DNA from 3 places in the Pseudoalteromonas sp. PPB1 genome. Region 3 is predicted to be linked to each of the others. Evidence: predicted binding sites of a transcription regulator. Region 3 holds the regulator's gene; each other region holds the start of a gene.
What was found. The regulator ArgR, encoded in region 3, controls arginine synthesis, uptake and breakdown. The targets are predictions, from matches to a motif close to ANTGAATANNTATTCANT.

Region 1 (6,335 bases), on a different contig from region 3:
AAACCGCCATGTGACAGTAACTTGCGCTTGCTATGCGCCAGTTTGTGTAACTGCACGCCGTCAGCCTCAAACTCCGCAAAGCCTGCACCTTGTATCCGACTGCTTACGCCTTTAAAACACATATCAACGATTTCGTCTGACAGACCCACCGCCTCAAACAGCATAGAACAGCGATAAGAAGCAATTGTACTGATCCCCATTTTGGACATGATCTTGTACAGGCCTTTATTAATCGCATTGCGATAAGCTAGGGTGACATCACGATAGGTTTTATCAATGACTTTACTGTCGCACAAAGCAACCAGAGTCTCGTAAGCCAGGTAAGGGTAAACTGCGGTTGCACCAAACCCGAGCAAAACAGCAAACTGATGTGGGTCGCGCGCGCTGCCCGTCTCCACGATAATGTTAGAGTCACAACGCAGATTGGTGTTTACTAACCGTTGCTGTACTGCTCCCACCGCCATCGCTGCGGGTACCGGCATAGTATCTTTACTAATAGCTCGGTCGCTTAATAACAACATCACACAACCGTGTGCTGCTTTTTTTTGCGCTTCATCACAGATCCGAGCGATTGCACTTTGCAGACTTTCGGCTTGAGGATCGTAGTTCAAAGAAATACGACACGCACTGTAATGATCGTCATCAGCAGCCAGCAATTGCTGAATATCTGAATAGGTCAAAACCGGTGAATCAAACTGTAGCCGTTTAGCGTGCCCGGTGGTTTCGTTAAACACATTCTGTTCACGACCAATGCAGGTCGCCAATGACATCACGTGGTTTTCTCGTAACGGATCAATTGGTGGATTGGTGACCTGTGCGAACTTTTGTCTGAAATAGTCGTAGAGCGAGCGGATCCCTTCCGATAACACAGCAAATGGCGTGTCGTCTCCCATTGACCCTGTTGCTTCCTGGCCATTTTGGCCCATCACCCGGATCACTTGCTCAATTTCTTCATTGCTGTAAGCAAACAGCTTTTGATAAGTCAGCAAGGTATCGTCATCAAAATCCCGTTGACCCGCATCCGCTTCAGCCAGGGCTTCAAATGGTGTTAGCCGCTTAACGTTTTGCTCTAGCCAGGTTTTATAAGGGTGTCTGGCCTTAAGGTCTTCGTCGATTTCGTCGGATTGCCAGATTTTGCCATGCAGTGTGTCTACCACTAACAGTTCACCAGGTCCAACACGGCCTTTCTCAATAACTTCATCGGGCTCGTAATCCCAGATTCCGACTTCAGATGCCAGAGTGATAAAGCCATCTTGCGTAATCACATACCGCGCAGGTCGCAGGCCATTTCTGTCCAGGTTGCACGCAGCAAAACGACCATCAGACATCACGATTCCTGCTGGACCATCCCAGGGTTCCATATGCATTGAGTTAAAGTCGTAAAATGCCCTGAGCTCTTCATCCATGGCACGATTTTTTTGCCAGGCAGGCGGCACCAACATGCGCATCGCGCGAAAGATATCCATGCCCCCGGCCAGAAATAATTCAAGCATATTGTCCAGGCTGGAAGAGTCTGAACCGCTTTCATTGACAAATGGCGCGGCATTTTGCAAGTCTGGTAGCAATGGCGAAGCAAACTTATAGGCCCGCGCTTTTGCCCACTGACGGTTACCAGTGATGGTATTAATTTCACCATTATGCGCCAGATAACGAAATGGCTGCGCCAACGGCCAACGCGGTTGTGTGTTAGTCGAAAAGCGCTGGTGAAATACACAGATGGCGCTTGTCATTCGGATGTCTGCCAAGTCCAGATAAAAGTTTGGCAGATCGGCCGGCATCATCAGGCCTTTGTATATAGTCACCAGGCCCGACAGGCTCGCAATGTAAAAGTCCGGATCTGCTTCCAGACGCTTTTCAATACGCCGACGTGCAATGTACAGTCGGCGCTCCAGGTCTTTTGGTCGCCACCCTTCCGGGGCAGACACAAACACCTGCTCAAACTGAGGCAGCTGCTCGGTAGCGATTGGGCCAAGCATACCCGGGTCTGTCGGCACTGTCCGCCAACCGACGAGCGTTAAAGTTTCTTTTTCTAATTCTTCGTTGATGATGTCACGTGCTTGCTTGGCAAATGACGGATCCTGGTTAAGAAACACCATGCCTACTGCATAGTTTTTCCCAAGATGCCAATCATTCTCAGCTGCAATTGCTCTGAAAAAACTATCGGGTTTTTGTAGCAGCAAGCCACACCCATCCCCTGTTTTTCCATCCGCAGCTATGCCCCCACGATGCTGCATTCTGTCCAGGCCAGTAATTGCCGTACGGATCAGCTTATGGCTCGCCTGACCTTGCGTGTGCGCAATCAAGCCAAAACCACAGTTTTCTTTTTCTAATGCCGAGTCATATAACATGGACTCCTCCCCTTGCTACAACTGCCAGCCGGTAATTTCAGACGAACTACTGGCAGATAATCAAAGCTAGCCTTGATTAGTATTCGAGTCAATACAATAAAGAATAGTTATTCACTTACATGAATATTTCTCATTAAAAGGTACTCAAATCTCTTCTTCTCATATAAAAGAATATTGAATAAAGGTAGAGAACCACAAAATGACACCGGTATCAAATCAAAAAAATAGGACAAACCGAACAAAACAAGGGAAGTTTACGTTAACGTAACCCCACTATTGAAATGAATAAATATTCACTATTCACCTTGTGAATTTGGCAACCCCTTGATTTGTGCAGGACGCGAGCTTGACGCATGCGTAAACCGAGTGTTGCAAAACTTAAAATACACCGTGAAACAAGAGAAAAGATATCAATGATAAATGCACAAATAAGCTGGTGCGGTACAAGAACAGAAAGGAGGAAAAAGGAACAAAAAAGGGCATGCAACCAACAGTCACATGCCCCACTATGAGTTAAATCAGACTTACTCGGCTTTTTCAGCGTCGTCTTCTTTATACTTAGCGGCTGTTTCAGCAATCAATGGCTGCAATTCGCCTTTTTGGAACATCTCGATAATGATGTCACACCCACCGATCAGCTCACCCTCAACCCATAGCTGTGGAAAAGTCGGCCAGTTGGCATAATGAGGCAGCTCAGCACGAATGTCCGGGTTAAGCAAAATATCGACGTAAGCAAACTGTTCACCACACGCCATCAGCGCCTGAGATGCCTGCGAGGAAAAACCGCAGTTAGGTAGCTTAGGTGACCCTTTCATATATAGAATGATCGGATTCTCTGCGATTTGCTGTTTAATCTTTTCAATGGTTTCCATTATTTACCTCAAAATGACGATAGCATAACCCATAATCGCATCCGCTTTGCCAGGCACCGCCTGTCAGCCGTTACTCTGCCCGTACAAAATAAATGCAATCTGAGCCATTCATTTTACAAGTCTTGGCTATTGCCATTGCTGTTTGCCAAAACTTGAGTAAAATACTCAGGAATTATAATATCACTATATGCCGTCAAATCGTATAGAAATGTAAGCTAAGAAAGACATTGCTTTTATTTGCTTTGACAATTTAACAACGAAATGGAGATTAACATGGCTTTTGAACTACCGTCACTTCCGTATGCTATCAACGCGCTTGAGCCGCATATTTCTCAGGAAACGCTTGAGTTCCACCACGGTAAACACCACAACACGTACGTTGTAAAACTAAACGGCCTTATCCAAGGCACAGACCTTGAGAACAAATCTTTAGAAGAAATCGTATGTAATTCAGAAGGCGGCGTATTCAACAACGCAGCGCAGATCTGGAACCACACTTTCTACTGGCACAGCCTTGCACCAAATGCAGGTGGCGAGCCTACTGGTAAGGTCGCTGAGCTGATCAATGCAAAATGGGGCTCTTTCGCAGCATTCCAGGAAGCATTCAATGACAAAGCTGTTAACAACTTCGGTTCTAGCTGGACTTGGTTGGTACAACTTGCTGACGGTTCATTGGATATCGTTAATACTTCTAACGCGGCAACTCCGTTAACGGAAGCAGGCGTAACGCCAATCATCACCGTAGACCTGTGGGAACACGCTTACTACATTGATTACCGTAACGTTCGTCCAGACTACCTGAAAGGTTTCTGGGCACTGGTTAACTGGGATTTCGCAAACGCAAACCTTGCTTAATTCTGAGATAGTGTAAAAGGCGCTTTTTAGCGCCTTTTTTGTTACCCTTTACACCTGACTATTACCCCTTTTCACCGTCCGTTATTCCTAATATTAAACACTTCAATTCCAACACCTGAGATGTACTGCACATAGCTCATTTTCGTTATACACTGCTGACACCAATACAGGAACTGAATTACATATTCAGACGGGCTAATTGGCATTTAGATACCTGCCTTACTATCCTAATTTGACCATTTGTATGAAATCTGTAAGTAAAAGCTCCTTAAGGTCAATTGACGCCCATATTCCACACTAATGCATTGAGCTGAATAGACATTAAATTACTGGAATTTTTAGGCAATTTTTAAATAACCCGACTAAGCTTTAAGTAGCCTTGCATTAAGAGACCGCATCATCAACAGGTTATTGGAGTTCATTATGAGTATATTTGAGCATTACCAGTCCAGATACGAAGCGTCCCAAGAAGAAGAGTTCACGATTGCGGAATATTTGGAAATATGTAAAGAAGATAAAGCTGCATATGCGAGCGCCCCAGAGCGCCTGCTAATGGCAATTGGTGAACCTGAAATGGTTGATACTTCGACAGATGCGCGGCTCAGCCGTCTGTTCTCAAATCGCGTCATCGCACGCTACCCCGCTTTCCATGAGTTTTATGGCATGGAAGACGCCATTGAACAGATCGTTTCTTACCTAAAACACGCCGCACAAGGCCTGGAAGAGTACAAGCAAGTACTTTACTTGCTTGGCCCAGTCGGTGGCGGTAAGTCCTCAATTGCTGAAAAACTCAAGTACCTAATGCAGCAGGTACCCATCTATGCAATTAAAGGCTCCCCGGTCAACGACCACCCACTGAGCCTGTTTAATCCGCTCGAAGATGGTGAACTACTTGATAAAGAGTATGGCATTAACAGCCGTTATTTGCGCACCGTAATGTCACCTTGGGCAACTAAGCGATTGCATGAATTTAACGGTGACATATCCAAGTTTAGAGTAGTAAAACGCTATCCCTCAATTTTAGACCAAACAGCCATCGCCAAAACTGAACCAGGCGACGAAAACAACCAGGACATTTCCGCATTGGTTGGTAAAGTCGATATTCGTAAACTGGAGCATTACGCTCAAAATGATCCAGATGCCTACTCATATTCAGGCGCACTGTGTTTAGCGAATCAGGGCTTAATGGAATTTGTAGAGATGTTTAAAGCCCCCATTAAAGTGCTGCACCCATTACTCACCGCAACGCAGGAAGGCAACTATAACGGCACAGAGGGTATCTCGGCTCTGCCCTTTAACGGCATAATTTTAGCGCACTCCAACGAGTCGGAATGGCAATCATTTAAAAATAATAAAAACAATGAAGCGTTTCTGGATCGGGTCTTTATCGTTAAAGTGCCCTACTGCTTACGTGTTTCGGAAGAAGTTAAGATATACAAAAAACTCATTGAAAATAGTGAACTCAAAACTGCACCTTGTGCTCCTGGTACGCTAGAAACCTTAGCTAAATTTTCAACTCTGTCTCGTATTAATGAGCCTGAAAATTCCAGTATCTATTCTAAGATGCGTGTTTATGATGGTGAAAGCCTCAAAGACACAGATCCAAAAGCGAAGTCTTATCAGGAGTATCGAGACTACGCTGGGGTCGATGAGGGCATGACAGGCTTGTCAACTCGCTTTGCATTCAAAATATTGTCACGTGTATTTAACTTTGATCATGCAGAGGTTGCTGCCAACCCTGTACACTTGTTTTATGTACTGGAGCAACAGATTGAACGTGAGCAATTCAGTGCAGAAGTCCAAGAGCGTTACCTCAGTCACCTGAAAGGCTACTTGATCCCACAATATGTCGAGTTTATTGGCAAAGAGCTACAAACGGCGTACCTTGAATCGTACTCCGAGTATGGACAAAATATTTTCGACCGTTATGTCACGTACGCCGATTTTTGGATACAAGATCAAGAATACCGCGACCCGGATACTGGCCAGTTATTCGACAGAGCAGCACTCAATGCTGAGCTTGAAAAAATTGAAAAGCCAGCAGGCATTTCGAACCCTAAAGATTTTCGTAATGAGATCGTCAACTTTGTGTTGAGAGCTCGTGCTCACCATAATGGTGCAAACCCTGTCTGGACAAGTTACGAAAAACTCAGAACGGTGATCGAGAAAAAAATGTTCTCGAACACAGAAGAGTTGTTACCCGTTATCTCATTCAATGCGAAAACCTCAGCTGAAGATCAGAAAAAACACGAAGACTTTG
Region 2 (6,335 bases), on a different contig from region 3:
ACGCAACCCAGCCCCAGAGAACTCGATGTCCTGCTGACCACCGGTGAGCAGGTATCTATCGCTTTACTGGCAATGGCCATTATTAAACGGGGCCATTCCGCCATCAGTTTACTGGCCGATCAAGTCGGTATTGTCACAGACAATATGTTTGGTCGTGCCCGTATTGCTGATATAGATACTTCACGTTTACGTCAAGAGCTGCAACAGCACCACATTAGTATCATTGCCGGTTTTCAGGGCCGTGACCTTGAAGGTAATATCACGACTTTAGGGCGTGGCGGGACGGATACCAGCGCTGTTGAAATTGCCGCTGCGTTGGGGGCTGATGAGTGTCAGATTTACACCGATGTAGACGGTGTTTATACCTGTGATCCCCGGATTGAACCAAAAGCGCGTCGTATGACTCGGGTTACATTCGAGGAAATGCTGGAGCTTGCAAGCCTGGGGGCTAAGGTGTTGCAGATCCGCTCTGTCGAAGCGGCCGGGCGTTATACCCTACCATTACGTGTTTTATCTACCTTTAAACCAGATGCCGGGACCTTGATAACTTACGAGGAAAGCCCCATGAATAAGAAAGTGGTATCGGGGATTGCACATCAAAAAGATGAATGTCTGCTGATGGTTAAACAGGCATCCGACAGTCCCACAACCCTGGCTAAAATCTTGTCACTTCTAGGTGAATATGCGATAGAAGTCGACATGATCAGTCAAATGAATCAACATACTGGCAAAATAGACTATGCTTTAACTGTGCACAGCAATGATCATCTGCAGGCGCTGGATTTGCTCAGGACGCATCAGCACACGTTTGGCGCAGTTGAAATCGTCAGTAACACTGCGGTTGTAAAAATCTCAGCGGTAGGGGTGGGTTTAAAGTCGCACTCTGCTAATGTCGGCACATTCTTTTCGGCGCTGGCGGCAGAGAATATTTCACCTTTGTTAGTTGCAACCTCGGAAATAAAGATTTCAGTATTAATCGATGAGCGATACCTTGAGTTGGCTGTACGTGCTCTGCATGACGCTTTTAAACTGGAAAGTGACGATTAGGCAATAATTTTGCTTACTTTTACGGAAACTTTTCATTAAAATGACCAAGACGCGGAATCTTTTAAATTTTGGAATAACAGGAGCAAGAGAATGCTAATTCTAACTCGCCGTGTAGGCGAAACTCTAATGATAGGTGATGAAGTAACTGTAACCGTATTAGGTGTTAAAGGAAATCAAGTTCGTATTGGCGTTAACGCCCCTAAAGATGTTTCTGTACACCGTGAAGAGATCTACATGCGTATTCAGGCTGAAAAGTCTAACCCGACTACGGGTAATATGTAATACCTGATTCCCGGACAACAGCCCGGTAGAATTCGAAAAGGTAGCCACTCAGTCGTGGCTATTTTTTTTGCTCAAAATAAACTCTAAGGCTTCCGCGGAGAGGGCTTTTTTAGAGATGTACTGGTTTGTACCCGCACGCACCAGCACCACGCCCAGTTGGGTTTCTGCTACCTTATTCACTTCTGACCAGAGGATCTGATAGGACTTATACGGATTGGTCGCCGTGATCCCCTGTGTATCAATTTGTAGCGTTATTTTACTGCCACTGGCCCGCGTCACCATTTGTCTTGCTACCCACCAAGGGCGTCGATAGTAATGTGCAATACACTCTAAAACGGCAAGTAAAATCAAAAAGTTGCCTAGATAGGCGTTGTCCAGGCCGTAGATAGCGACACAGCCTAAAATAAATAAAAATGCCACCAGGGCATATTTGGGTTTGCTGACATTGCTGTAAGGCAAAGATTGATCAAAACACTCACGAAAGTAATCTTTATCCAGCGTAAACTCGCAGTGAAACACACACATAACTCCAGTTATTTCATCTCTCCATTATACCCCGAAATAATCGACTTGCGCAGGCTTTACGTAAACTGCAGATCGCTGCTTACAGCATTTGTTAACATGTCTCAAAAACTTACTTTTGGTCATACCAATTGTATGTTTCTGTTGAAGGGAAGTCTGAGGGTGAATGTTTTTTATGCCACTTGCCTATTCTCACCAGGTATCTTGACTATTTTTCATATTTATTTGGCTGTTTTCATTAAATTTTCATTTGGAATATCGTAACAGTTTGAAATTTAGTATGAATTCTTATTGGTAATACCAATTTACACGCTGGTTTACAAAGCAGTCGGTTTTGTTATGATGGTTGCATAATTATCTATAAATTGTGGCTATCTATTGTATCTGCATGATGTCACGCAAAAAAATGTTAACAACAAGGGGAGAGCAGAGATGGACATAACCGCCTTACTGGCTCAGGCAGCCAGCTTAATGCTGACCGGCATGGTCGGGGTGTTTGTATTCTTGTCTATTTTGATTGTTGCGGTGAAAGGGTTATCTAAATTTGCCGCGCCAAAAGAAGCGCAAACACAGCCCAGCTCAAGGGCAACTAAATCGCAGGCTTCAGACGCAGGAAAAATACCAGGCGAGCACCTGGCCGCCATTAGCGCAGCGATTTCGCAATACCGTAACCAGCACTTCCAATCAGAAAAATAATTCAAGGGGTCACTTATGTCACAGCTCAAACTTACAGAATTGGTGCTACGCGACGCACATCAGTCCTTACTGGCCACACGTATGCGCCTGGAAGATATGTTGCCCATTGCTGAGCAATTGGATCAGGTCGGGTATTGGTCAGTTGAATCCTGGGGCGGGGCGACTTTTGATGCCTGTATTCGTTACCTGGGTGAAGATCCCTGGTATCGGATCCGCGCCCTGAAAGAAGCGATGCCAAACACCAAGCAACAGATGCTGTTGAGGGGACAAAACCTGCTGGGTTATCGCCATTACGCTGATGATGTGGTCGAAAAATTTGTTGAGCGTGCCCATCACAACGGTGTTGACGTGTTCCGTATCTTCGACGCCATGAACGATGTGCGTAATCTGGAAACAGCTATCCGTGCTGCGATCAAAGTTGGTGCACATGCACAGGGCACTATCTCGTATACGGTCAGTCCGGTACATACTCTGGACATGTGGTTAGCGCAGGCAAAACAACTTGAACAAATGGGATGTCATTCAATTTGTATCAAAGACATGGCAGGGTTACTGAAACCTTATGACGCAGAAGTTCTGATCCGTGAATTGAAGAATACGGTGTCTGTGCCGATTGCTATGCAATGCCACGCTACGACAGGCCTGAGCACAGCGACCTACCAAAAAGCGGTGGATGCAGGCATTGATATGCTGGATACCGCGATCTCTTCCATGAGTATGACCTATGGTCACAGTGCCACCGAAACTTTAGTGTCTATTGTCGAGGGGACTGAGCGAGATACCGGGCTGGATTTATTGCAGCTTGAGGAGATAGCAGCTTATTTCCGTGATGTCCGTAAAAAGTATGCAGCCTTTGAGGGCAGTCTTAAAGGTGTAGATGGCCGTATTTTATCGGCACAAGTACCAGGTGGTATGTTGACCAATATGGAAAATCAGCTCAAAGAGCAAGGGGCTGATGACCGTTTAGATGAGGTACTTAAGGAGATCCCATCTGTGCGCCAGGATCTGGGCTACTTACCTTTGGTGACACCAACCTCTCAGATTGTTGGTACTCAGGCCGTTCTGAATGTGTTAACCGGAGAGCGTTACAAATCCATCACCAAAGAAACGGCGGGTGTACTTAAAGGTGAGTACGGGAAAACACCTGCGCCGGTTGACGCTGCGCTTCAACAACGCGTATTGGACGGTGCACAAGCCATCACATGTCGTCCTGCTGATTTGATAGAGCCAGAGCTGGCTGAGCTTGAGCGTGACTTAGTCGAAAAAGCCAAAGGTCTGGATCTTGCGCTGAGTGATGCGGTGATTGATGATGTGCTGACTTACGCCTTGTTCCCACAAGTTGGTCTTAAATTCCTACAAAATCGTGACAACCCGGCGGCATTTGAACCTAAACCTGAGTTGGTTCAACCAACTCAACCGACCCCTGCGCCCGTACAAGTGAGTAAACCTCAACAAGAGCGTTACAGTGTGCAAGTGGAAGGCAAGGTATATAACGTAGTGGTTGCCCCTGGCGGAGAGCTCAAAGAAGTTGAGGTTAAGGACAGCGAGCTGATGCCTCAGTCTGCCTCGATCAGCAGCGGTGAAACGCTGAACGCACCACTGGCAGGCAATATTTTTAAATTGCATGCCCGACAGGGTGATGTGGTCGAGCAGGGCGATCTGGTCTTGATCATGGAAGCAATGAAAATGGAGACCGAAGTGCGTGCCACGCATAGCGGTAAAATCGCCGATATCCTGGTTAACGAAGGAGATTCAGTGTCGGCTGGTGATGCCATCGTCGCACTGGCATAGGAGATTGGGTATGGATGGACTATTAAATCTATGGTCGGCCACCGGGCTGGCCAACATGACCTTACCTGCACTGGCCATGATTGCCGTCGGCTGTGGTTTGCTTTATCTGGCAATAGCAAAGCGATTTGAGCCGTTGTTATTGGTCCCGATTGGCTTTGGCGCAATCCTGACCAACATCCCGGTTGCGGGCCTGGCAGATCCGGGCGGCCTGCTGTATTACGTTTACTATATTGGGATCGACAGTGGTATTTTTCCGCTCTTGATCTTTATGGGGGTTGGTGCGCTCACGGACTTTAGTGCACTGATCGCGAACCCCAGAATGTTGCTGCTGGGTGCTGCTGCGCAGTTTGGTATTTTTGCGACCCTGTTTGGCGCGATATTACTTAACTACGTCCCCGGGTTTGAATTTACGTTGCAAGATGCTTCAGCGATAGCCATCATCGGGGGCGCGGATGGCCCAACTGCCATCTTCCTGGCATCCAGGCTTTCACCTGAGTTGCTGGGCGCCATTGCCGTAGCTGCCTACTCTTACATGGCGCTGGTACCGATCATTCAGCCACCGATTATGCGCTTACTGACCACCGAAGAAGAGCGTAATATTGCCATGCCTCAGCTAAGAGCAGTTTCAAAGCAGGAGAAAATTTTGTTTCCGCTCGGCGTGTTGACTCTGACCTTATTATTCCTGCCGGCTGCAACGCCGCTGGTTGGGATGTTTTGTCTGGGTAACTTAATGCGCGAATCTGGGGTGGTTGATCGCCTGAGTAACTCAGCCCAGAACGAAATTATCAATATCACGACGATTTTCCTGGGGTTAGCGGTGGGCTCTAAGCTGGCGGCAGATGAGTTTTTGACGGTCGAGACCATCGGGATCCTGGTGTTGGGGGCCGCAGCGTTTAGTATTGGCACGGCATCCGGGGTTTATATGGCCAAAGTGATGAATCGTTTTGCAGGTGATAGTCCAATCAATCCACTGGTTGGTGCAGCTGGGGTATCTGCGGTGCCCATGGCTGCCAGGGTCGTCAATAAAGTCGGTTTAGAAAGCAATCCACACAACTTTTTATTAATGCATGCTATGGGACCAAATGTCGCAGGGGTACTGGGAAGTGCCGTTGCTGCGGGTATCTTGCTTGCACTTGTCGGTTAGCACTCTCCAACCTGTTGCGCGAAGTACTGCTTCGCGCTTTTTTCTTTTTATATACTTGTTTCTTATTTGACAATAGCTGACACTTGGCAAACTCAGCACGGCTGTGGCATGGTATCGCTATCAACATAAGGAGCGCGTAGTAATGAATGTTTTGATTATTTTAGGGAGCCTGATTATTGCTTTGTTAGTCTTGATCCCACTTCTGGAAAAGTATCAAAGCCGAATGGGACTGGATAAGATGCAGAAGTACGCCAAGTATATATTGCCCCTGGTCATGGTCTCCATAGTGATCCGTCTAATCTACGGTATGGTCCAAGGGTAGAAGAGTGCGCTCAGCAGCTGCTTGCTTACTGAGCGCGATGCTGAATTAACCCGCTTGTGTCTGCAAGTAGCGTTGAATGAACTCAGTGGCCCGCTGATAGTGTGTTTCCAGGGCATCTCGTAAATGGATCAGGTCGTCACTGGTCAATTCCTCTCCTTTACAGCGCTGTTCAAACTCAGCGGCCATGTCAGCCACGCCGTGTGCACCAATGGTTTTAGATATGGACTTGAGCTGGTGACACGCTTCAATAATCTCTTCCTGGCTCATTGAGATCACAGCGCCATTGATGTCTCTGGCCAGTTCACTGCTTTGTTCCAGATACATGCGGAAAAAGCGCAGGCGTTTATTGGCGTCATGATTGACATATTTGTCCAGCTGCGCCAGATCAATCGGCTCATCAGGCTCTGTTTGCTGAGGCTCAGGAGCCTGTGCTGTTGCATCTGATTGTGTCTCAGGCTCAATCTCCTCGGGCTCCACCGTTTGTTGTGGTGCAGTCGGTTCGCTATGGGACAACGTTGGCTCAACCGGTGT
Region 3 (6,335 bases):
ACCTGCCAGGACGTTTTGCCAGTACAGGTTATGCCCTGCCAGGTACTGTATTGGCCATTGCGGTCTTGCTACCGTTGACACTGATGGATACCAAACTCAATGATTGGCTGGATGGCAGTGGTTTTGAGCCAGGACTGTTACTGAGTGGTACCTTGTTCGCGATGATTTTTGCTTATGTGGTGCGCTTCTATGCCATTGCACATGGCGCGGTTGAATCCAGCTTTGTACGGATCAGCCCAAGTATCGACATGGCCAGTTTGTCACTCGGAAAGGGGCGCTTTCAGACCCTGACTCAGGTTCATATGCCCCTGCTCAAGCGAGGCTTGCTGACGGCTGGCTTACTGGTCTTTATCGAATGTATGAAAGAACTGCCTGCGGCGCTGTTATTGCGTCCCTTTAATTTTGAGACCCTGGCTACCCATGTTTATCAGTATGTCAGTGATGAGCAGTTGGAGCTGGCTTCGATTTCAGCGCTGTTTATCGTCCTGGTCGGGCTTATCCCGTTATATTGGGTCAACCGCTCAATGGAGCAACATAACTAATGCCAAGTTTAGAAATTCAATCGTTAAACTATCACTATGACGGCCATCCTGTAATCCAGCAGCTTGATTTAACTGTGGATGAGAATGAAATAGTATGTTTGCTTGGCGCCAGTGGCTGCGGCAAAACCACCACCCTGAAAGCGATTGCAGGCCTGTTGCACCCTCAACAGGGTGAAATCCGAATCAATGGTAAAAGTGTCAGCAGTGAGCGGCACTTTGTCGCTCCTCAGCACCGTAATATAGGCATGATGTTTCAGGACTATGCGTTATTTCCTCACCTGACGGTGGCACAGAATATTGCTTTTGGTTTGAATAAGCTGAGCAAGACAGAACGACAAAATCGCGTGGCGCACATGTTAGAGCTGGTCCACCTTGAAGGCTATGCTGAGCGCTTTCCTCATGAATTATCTGGTGGTCAGCAGCAGCGTGTGGCCATTGCCAGAGCGCTGGCATATCACCCGAACTTGTTATTGTTGGACGAACCCTTTTCGAATATTGATGCACAGGTGCGCTTTCAGCTGATCAAAGATATTCGCGATATTATTAAGGATCAGCAGGTATCCGCTATCTTCGTCAGTCATTCAAAAGATGAAGCGTTTGCCTTTGCCGATCGGCTCGCTATCATGCACCAGGGGCAGATCGCCCAGTTAGGCACACCCAAAGAACTCTTTCAGCATCCGAGCAGTCGCCAGGTTGCTGAGTTTTTGGGACAGGGTGCGTACGTTTCGGCACAGCGTCACAATGGTGCGCAGGTTGAAACCGCGTTTGGTTCGGTAGAGTCTCTGATTGATATTGAGAGCCCGGCACGGGAAGGGCAGATTTACCTTAGGCCCAGTCACATTGAGCTGTTTAATACCGAGCAGGGACAAGTTGATGTGGCACAACACCGCTTTGTTGGCACTGAGTATTTATATGCCATCGAGCTGGAAGGCCAAATGTTGGAGGTTGCTATGCCATCAGATAAACCACTGGATCTAAGTCGGCCGGTAAGTTTGAAAATTAAGCCCCATGCGATAAACTTCTTTTCTTAATGCATAACAATTCGTTACATTAGTTTAAAGCGTTTTGGATTAGTGCGATGAGCTGGGCGGCGGCAGGAAGTGTCTAATAACAAACTGGCACAACCGTACCGCTCAGGTGCAGTATTGTTGGCGCATATAGAAATCAGCACTTATGCACAACCACTGTGAGGGGTTAAATCAGCCGCTGACTGTGTAAAAAATTTCTCATTTAGAGCAGCTAAATGAGAAATTTTTGCCTGGTTATCACCGAGATTTTTCCGTCTCAAGACGAGCTACTTAATTATGCGGATTGATATTATGTCAGATTTTCGCGTGTTGATATAATGATAGGATGGGGTGATGGCGCAAGCACAATCAGGGGTATGTGCCGAGGCAAATCTGCATGGTTTGCACTTATTTTTTAATGTACTGGATGGTCAGGATGAGGCGGTGCGCTCGGCACTCAGTCAGTCTGGCAGACTACAGGACGAACTTAGCGACCGCTTTTCAGAGGCCATGCTCAGCAGCTTTGTGGCTGTTGGGGCGCAATATTGGCCCCATATTTATCCCGAGTTCATTCCCCCTCAGTTGAAAAGTTTTCCCCTGATTAAAAGCAGTGAGCATTTGTGTAACAGTCAGCCTTTTGATTTGCTTTATGTGATCCGCTCAGATCGGGAAGACGTGAATCACCTGTTTGCCCAGAGTGTGCTTCACATGTTGTCCGGGTGTGTTGAACTGGTTGCGCAGGTACGCGCTTTTCGTTTTCTCGATGGTCGAGATTTTAATGGGTTTGTTTATGGTGCCGATATACCTCACGGGCGGTTTAAACGTCAGGTAGCCTTAGTGAATAACTCTGGAGGCCTGGATGATCAGGGCAGTTATATCCATATTTTGCGGACTCAGTTCGATTTGGCCCGCTGGCAGGCGTTACCTTTGTCAGATCAGGAGCAACTGATGGGGCGCACCCGGCTGGACAACGAGTTGATTGATGATGCGCCACCATACAATCATGCTCGATTGAATGAAATAAAAGACAGTGAAGGCAGGCCATTGTTATTGAATCAGAGTATGCCCTATGGGGATGTTTATGAGCAAGGCAGCCTATGGCTCAGCTGCGCTGCAAAAGGCAACGCGTTTGAGCAGCTATTACATAGTCGCTTTGGATTGTCTGGTGATGGGGATTATGATCCGTTACTGGATTATTCACAAGGCGATATGGGGGCCGCATTTTTTGCGCCATCGTTACAGTTCTTGCAACAAATGGCGCAATCATAATCGTTATTAGACGTTGTCAAACAGTGTTTTGACACGCTCCAGCGTCGCGTCGATTTCAGACACTTTGGCGGGTGCGATAAAAATGGTGTCATCGCCAGCGATGGTCCCTAATACACCGTCGGCAGATCCCAAAGAATCCAATAAGCGTGCAATCAGCTGGGCGGCGCCCGGGCTGGTGCGTATGATGATCATCATCTCGTTGTGCACTATGTCAATGACCAGCTGGCGTAACGGGCTTTTTGCCGTTGGTACGCCCATCTCGGCGGGCAAACAATACACCATTTCCTGTTTGGCATTGCGGGTCCGGACGGCACCGAACTTACTTAGCATACGAGAGACTTTACTTTGGCTGATATTGTCAAATCCCTGCTCTTTGAGGGCATCAACAATTTCACCTTGAGAACCAAAATTTTCTTCTTTTAACAGGGCCTTAAAGGCTTTAACGAGGGCTTCTTGTTTTTCCTGCGGCTGCATACTTAATACTTCTTTGTGACTCGACTGTTAGGATTTTACACAAAACCAGTCTGTTACCCAAATTTCAGGACAAGAAGATTCTTCAAGCGGTGTAGATTATCGATATTAGAAACGCAGCGCATGCGTAAACCATTAGTAGCAGAATTTGTCGCGAACTTTACAACTATAGTCGAAAAAAAGACGAAAATTGCGCGTATAAATTTGTTTTTGGCGGCGCTTTTCATTATCTTTACAGCACATTTAATTCCACCTTCAAATTATGGAGAATTCCAATGAAAGTTGCTGTATTAGGTGCCGCTGGCGGTATCGGTCAAGCATTGTCTCTTTTGCTTAAAAACGGTTTGCCTGCTGGTTCTGAGCTTGCGCTATATGACGTAGCGCCAGTAGTACCTGGCGTAGCGGTTGATCTGTCTCACATCCCAACAGCGGTAACAGTCGCTGGTTTTGGTAAAGACGACCTGGATGCAGCGCTGGTTGATGCAGACATCGTATTGATCCCTGCAGGTATGCCACGTAAGCCAGGTATGGATCGTGCTGATCTGTTCAATGTAAACGCGGGCATCATCAAGACTCTGTCTGAAGGCATCGTTAAAAACTGTCCTAAAGCTCTGGTTGGTGTGATCACTAACCCTGTGAATGGCACTGTGCCAATCGTTGCTGAAGTATTCAAAAAAGCGGGTACTTACGATCCAGCTCGCGTTTTCGGTGTAACAACACTGGACGTGATCCGTGCAGAGACTTTCATCGCTGAGCTGAAAGGTCTGAACGTAAACGACGTTAAAGTACCTGTGATCGGTGGTCACTCAGGTACAACTATCCTGCCTCTGCTTTCTCAGGTTGAGGGCGTTGAGTTCTCTGACGAAGAAGTAGCTGCATTGACTAAACGTATCCAGAATGCGGGTACTGAAGTGGTTGAAGCGAAGGCGGGTGGCGGTTCTGCAACTCTGTCTATGGGCGCAGCGGCAGCGCGTTTCTGCTTCTCACTGGTTAAAGGTCTGCAAGGTGAAAACGTGGTTGAGTACGCTTACGTTGAAGGCAACACTGGTGATGCAACTTTCTTCGCACAACCAGTTCGTCTTGGCAAAAACGGCGTAGAAGAGCTGCTACCTTACGGCGAGCTGAGCGCGTTTGAGCAACAAGCAAAAGACGACATGCTTGCGACTCTTGAAAAAGACATCAAAGAAGGTGTTGATTTCATGGCATAATTGCCACATTGCAGTGCAATAAATTGCACCGCAATTGAAACTAAAAAAGCCTGTCTTGTGACAGGCTTTTTTGTGTCTGCGGCATATGCGGTTTATTAGTGCAGGATCCGGGCGCGGATAGTACCTTCTACTGCGCTTAGCTCTTTTAATGCAACTTCAGAGTGGTCGCTGTCAACATCGATGACCACGTAGCCAATGCTGTCATCCGTTTGCAGATACTGCGCGGCAATGTTGATGCCATGTTGTGCAAACGCCTGGTTAATTTGTGTCAGGACGCCTGGGCGGTTCTCGTGCACATGGAGCAGACGACTGCGGTTTGATAGCTCAGGCAGTGACACTTCCGGGAAGTTGACTGCGGTGACGGTGGAGCCATTGTCTGAGTACTTAGTGAGTTTACCCGCGACTTCAATGCCAATGTTTTCCTGTGCTTCCTGCGTAGAACCACCGACATGTGGCGTTAAGATCACATTGTCGAATTGACGCAGTGGGGAGACAAACTCTTCCTCATTAGACTTGGGCTCGACCGGGAATACGTCGATAGCAGCACCAGACAGTTTTCCGGCGCTAAGTGCCTCGGCCAGTGCATCGATGTCTACCACTGTACCGCGAGATGCATTGATCAGAATCGCGCCTTGCTTCATCACTTCCAGCTCGGCCATACCGATTAGGTTTTTAGTTTGTGGCGTTTCTGGGACATGCAGGCTAACTACATCGGCACGTTGAAGCAGCTGGGTTAAGCTCTGGACCTGTTGTGCATTACCCAGGGTCAGTTTGTCTTCAATGTCGTAAAACTCGACTTTCATGCCGATGTTTTCAGCCATGATCCCCAGCTGAGTGCCTATGTGACCATATCCGATGATCCCCAGCGTTTTACCGCGGGCTTCAAAAGAGCCGATGGCCGATTTAAACCATTCACCTCGATGTGCCATGGCGTTGCGTTTTGGAATGCCACGCAACAATAGCAGGATTTCACCCAAAACCAGTTCCGCCACTGAGCGAGTATTAGAAAACGGGGCATTAAAGACGGCAATGCCGCGCTTTTTAGCTGCACTGAGATCGACTTGATTAGTACCAATACAGAAACAGCCAATCGCGACGAGCTTTTCAGCCGCTTCTAACACCCTTTCATTAAGGTGAGTGCGCGAGCGGATCCCCACAAAGTGGACATTTTTGATCCGCTCAATCAGTTCATTTTCAGGCAGCGATGTCTTCACGTACTCGATATTGCTATAACCGTTGCGTTTGAGCGTTTCAACTGCGCTCTGATGTACGCCTTCCAACAATAAAATGCGAATTTTGTCCTTAGACAAGGATACCTTACTCATGACTCATTCCTGTTACTTAATTTGTGGCCCCTCTGAGGTACCAGTGATGACGATGTCGGCACCGCGCTGAGCAAACAGGCCATTGGTAACAACACCGACGATTTGATTAATTTTCTCTTCCAGTTCAGTTGCTTGTGTAATGGACAGCCCATGCACATCCAAAATCACATTGCCGTTATCCGTTACCACACCCTGACGATAGACGGGATCGCCACCGAGCTTAAGTAATTCGCGGGCAACATAGCTGCGTGCCATTGGGATCACTTCAACGGGTAACGGGAATTGTCCCAATACGTCTACATGTTTGGTGTTGTCGACGATACAGATAAACTTGCGGGCAACAGCAGCGACAATCTTTTCGCGTGTCAGAGCTGCGCCACCGCCTTTGATCATCTGATTGTGAGCATTAATTTCATCTGCGCCATCCACATATATATCCAGTTCAGAGACGTCGTTGAGTTCGAACACGTCGATGCCCAGTGCTTTGAGCTTTTCCGTAGAAGCCTCTGAACT

Region 1: the regulator ArgR is predicted to act here: its motif matches at 2,629-2,646, upstream of gltB (glutamate synthase large subunit).
Region 2: the regulator ArgR is predicted to act here: its motif matches at 2,197-2,214, upstream of IY568_RS23520 (OadG family protein).

What each region holds. Positions count from the first base shown of each region.
Region 1 covers NZ_JACEQV010000003.1:23,271-29,605, forward strand. The annotation lists gene gltB (glutamate synthase large subunit) at 1-2,348, opposite strand, end outside; gene IY568_RS03950 (Grx4 family monothiol glutaredoxin) at 2,873-3,220, opposite strand; gene IY568_RS03955 (Fe-Mn family superoxide dismutase) at 3,494-4,075, shown strand; gene IY568_RS03960 (PrkA family serine protein kinase) at 4,499-6,335, shown strand, end outside.
Region 2 covers NZ_JACEQV010000042.1:3,685-10,019, reverse strand. The annotation lists gene IY568_RS23535 (aspartate kinase) at 1-1,047, shown strand, start outside; gene csrA (carbon storage regulator CsrA) at 1,138-1,329, shown strand; gene IY568_RS23525 (YcxB family protein) at 1,378-1,854, opposite strand; gene IY568_RS23520 (OadG family protein) at 2,284-2,547, shown strand; gene oadA (sodium-extruding oxaloacetate decarboxylase subunit alpha) at 2,563-4,338, shown strand; gene IY568_RS23510 (sodium ion-translocating decarboxylase subunit beta) at 4,349-5,482, shown strand; gene IY568_RS23505 (hypothetical protein) at 5,625-5,804, shown strand; gene IY568_RS23500 (hybrid sensor histidine kinase/response regulator) at 5,850-6,335, opposite strand, start outside.
Region 3 covers NZ_JACEQV010000001.1:110,640-116,974, reverse strand. The annotation lists gene IY568_RS00510 (ABC transporter permease) at 1-542, shown strand, start outside; gene IY568_RS00505 (ABC transporter ATP-binding protein) at 542-1,573, shown strand; gene IY568_RS00500 (Dyp-type peroxidase) at 1,904-2,818, shown strand; gene argR (transcriptional regulator ArgR) at 2,825-3,292, opposite strand; gene mdh (malate dehydrogenase) at 3,565-4,497, shown strand; gene serA (phosphoglycerate dehydrogenase) at 4,593-5,822, opposite strand; gene rpiA (ribose-5-phosphate isomerase RpiA) at 5,835-6,335, opposite strand, start outside.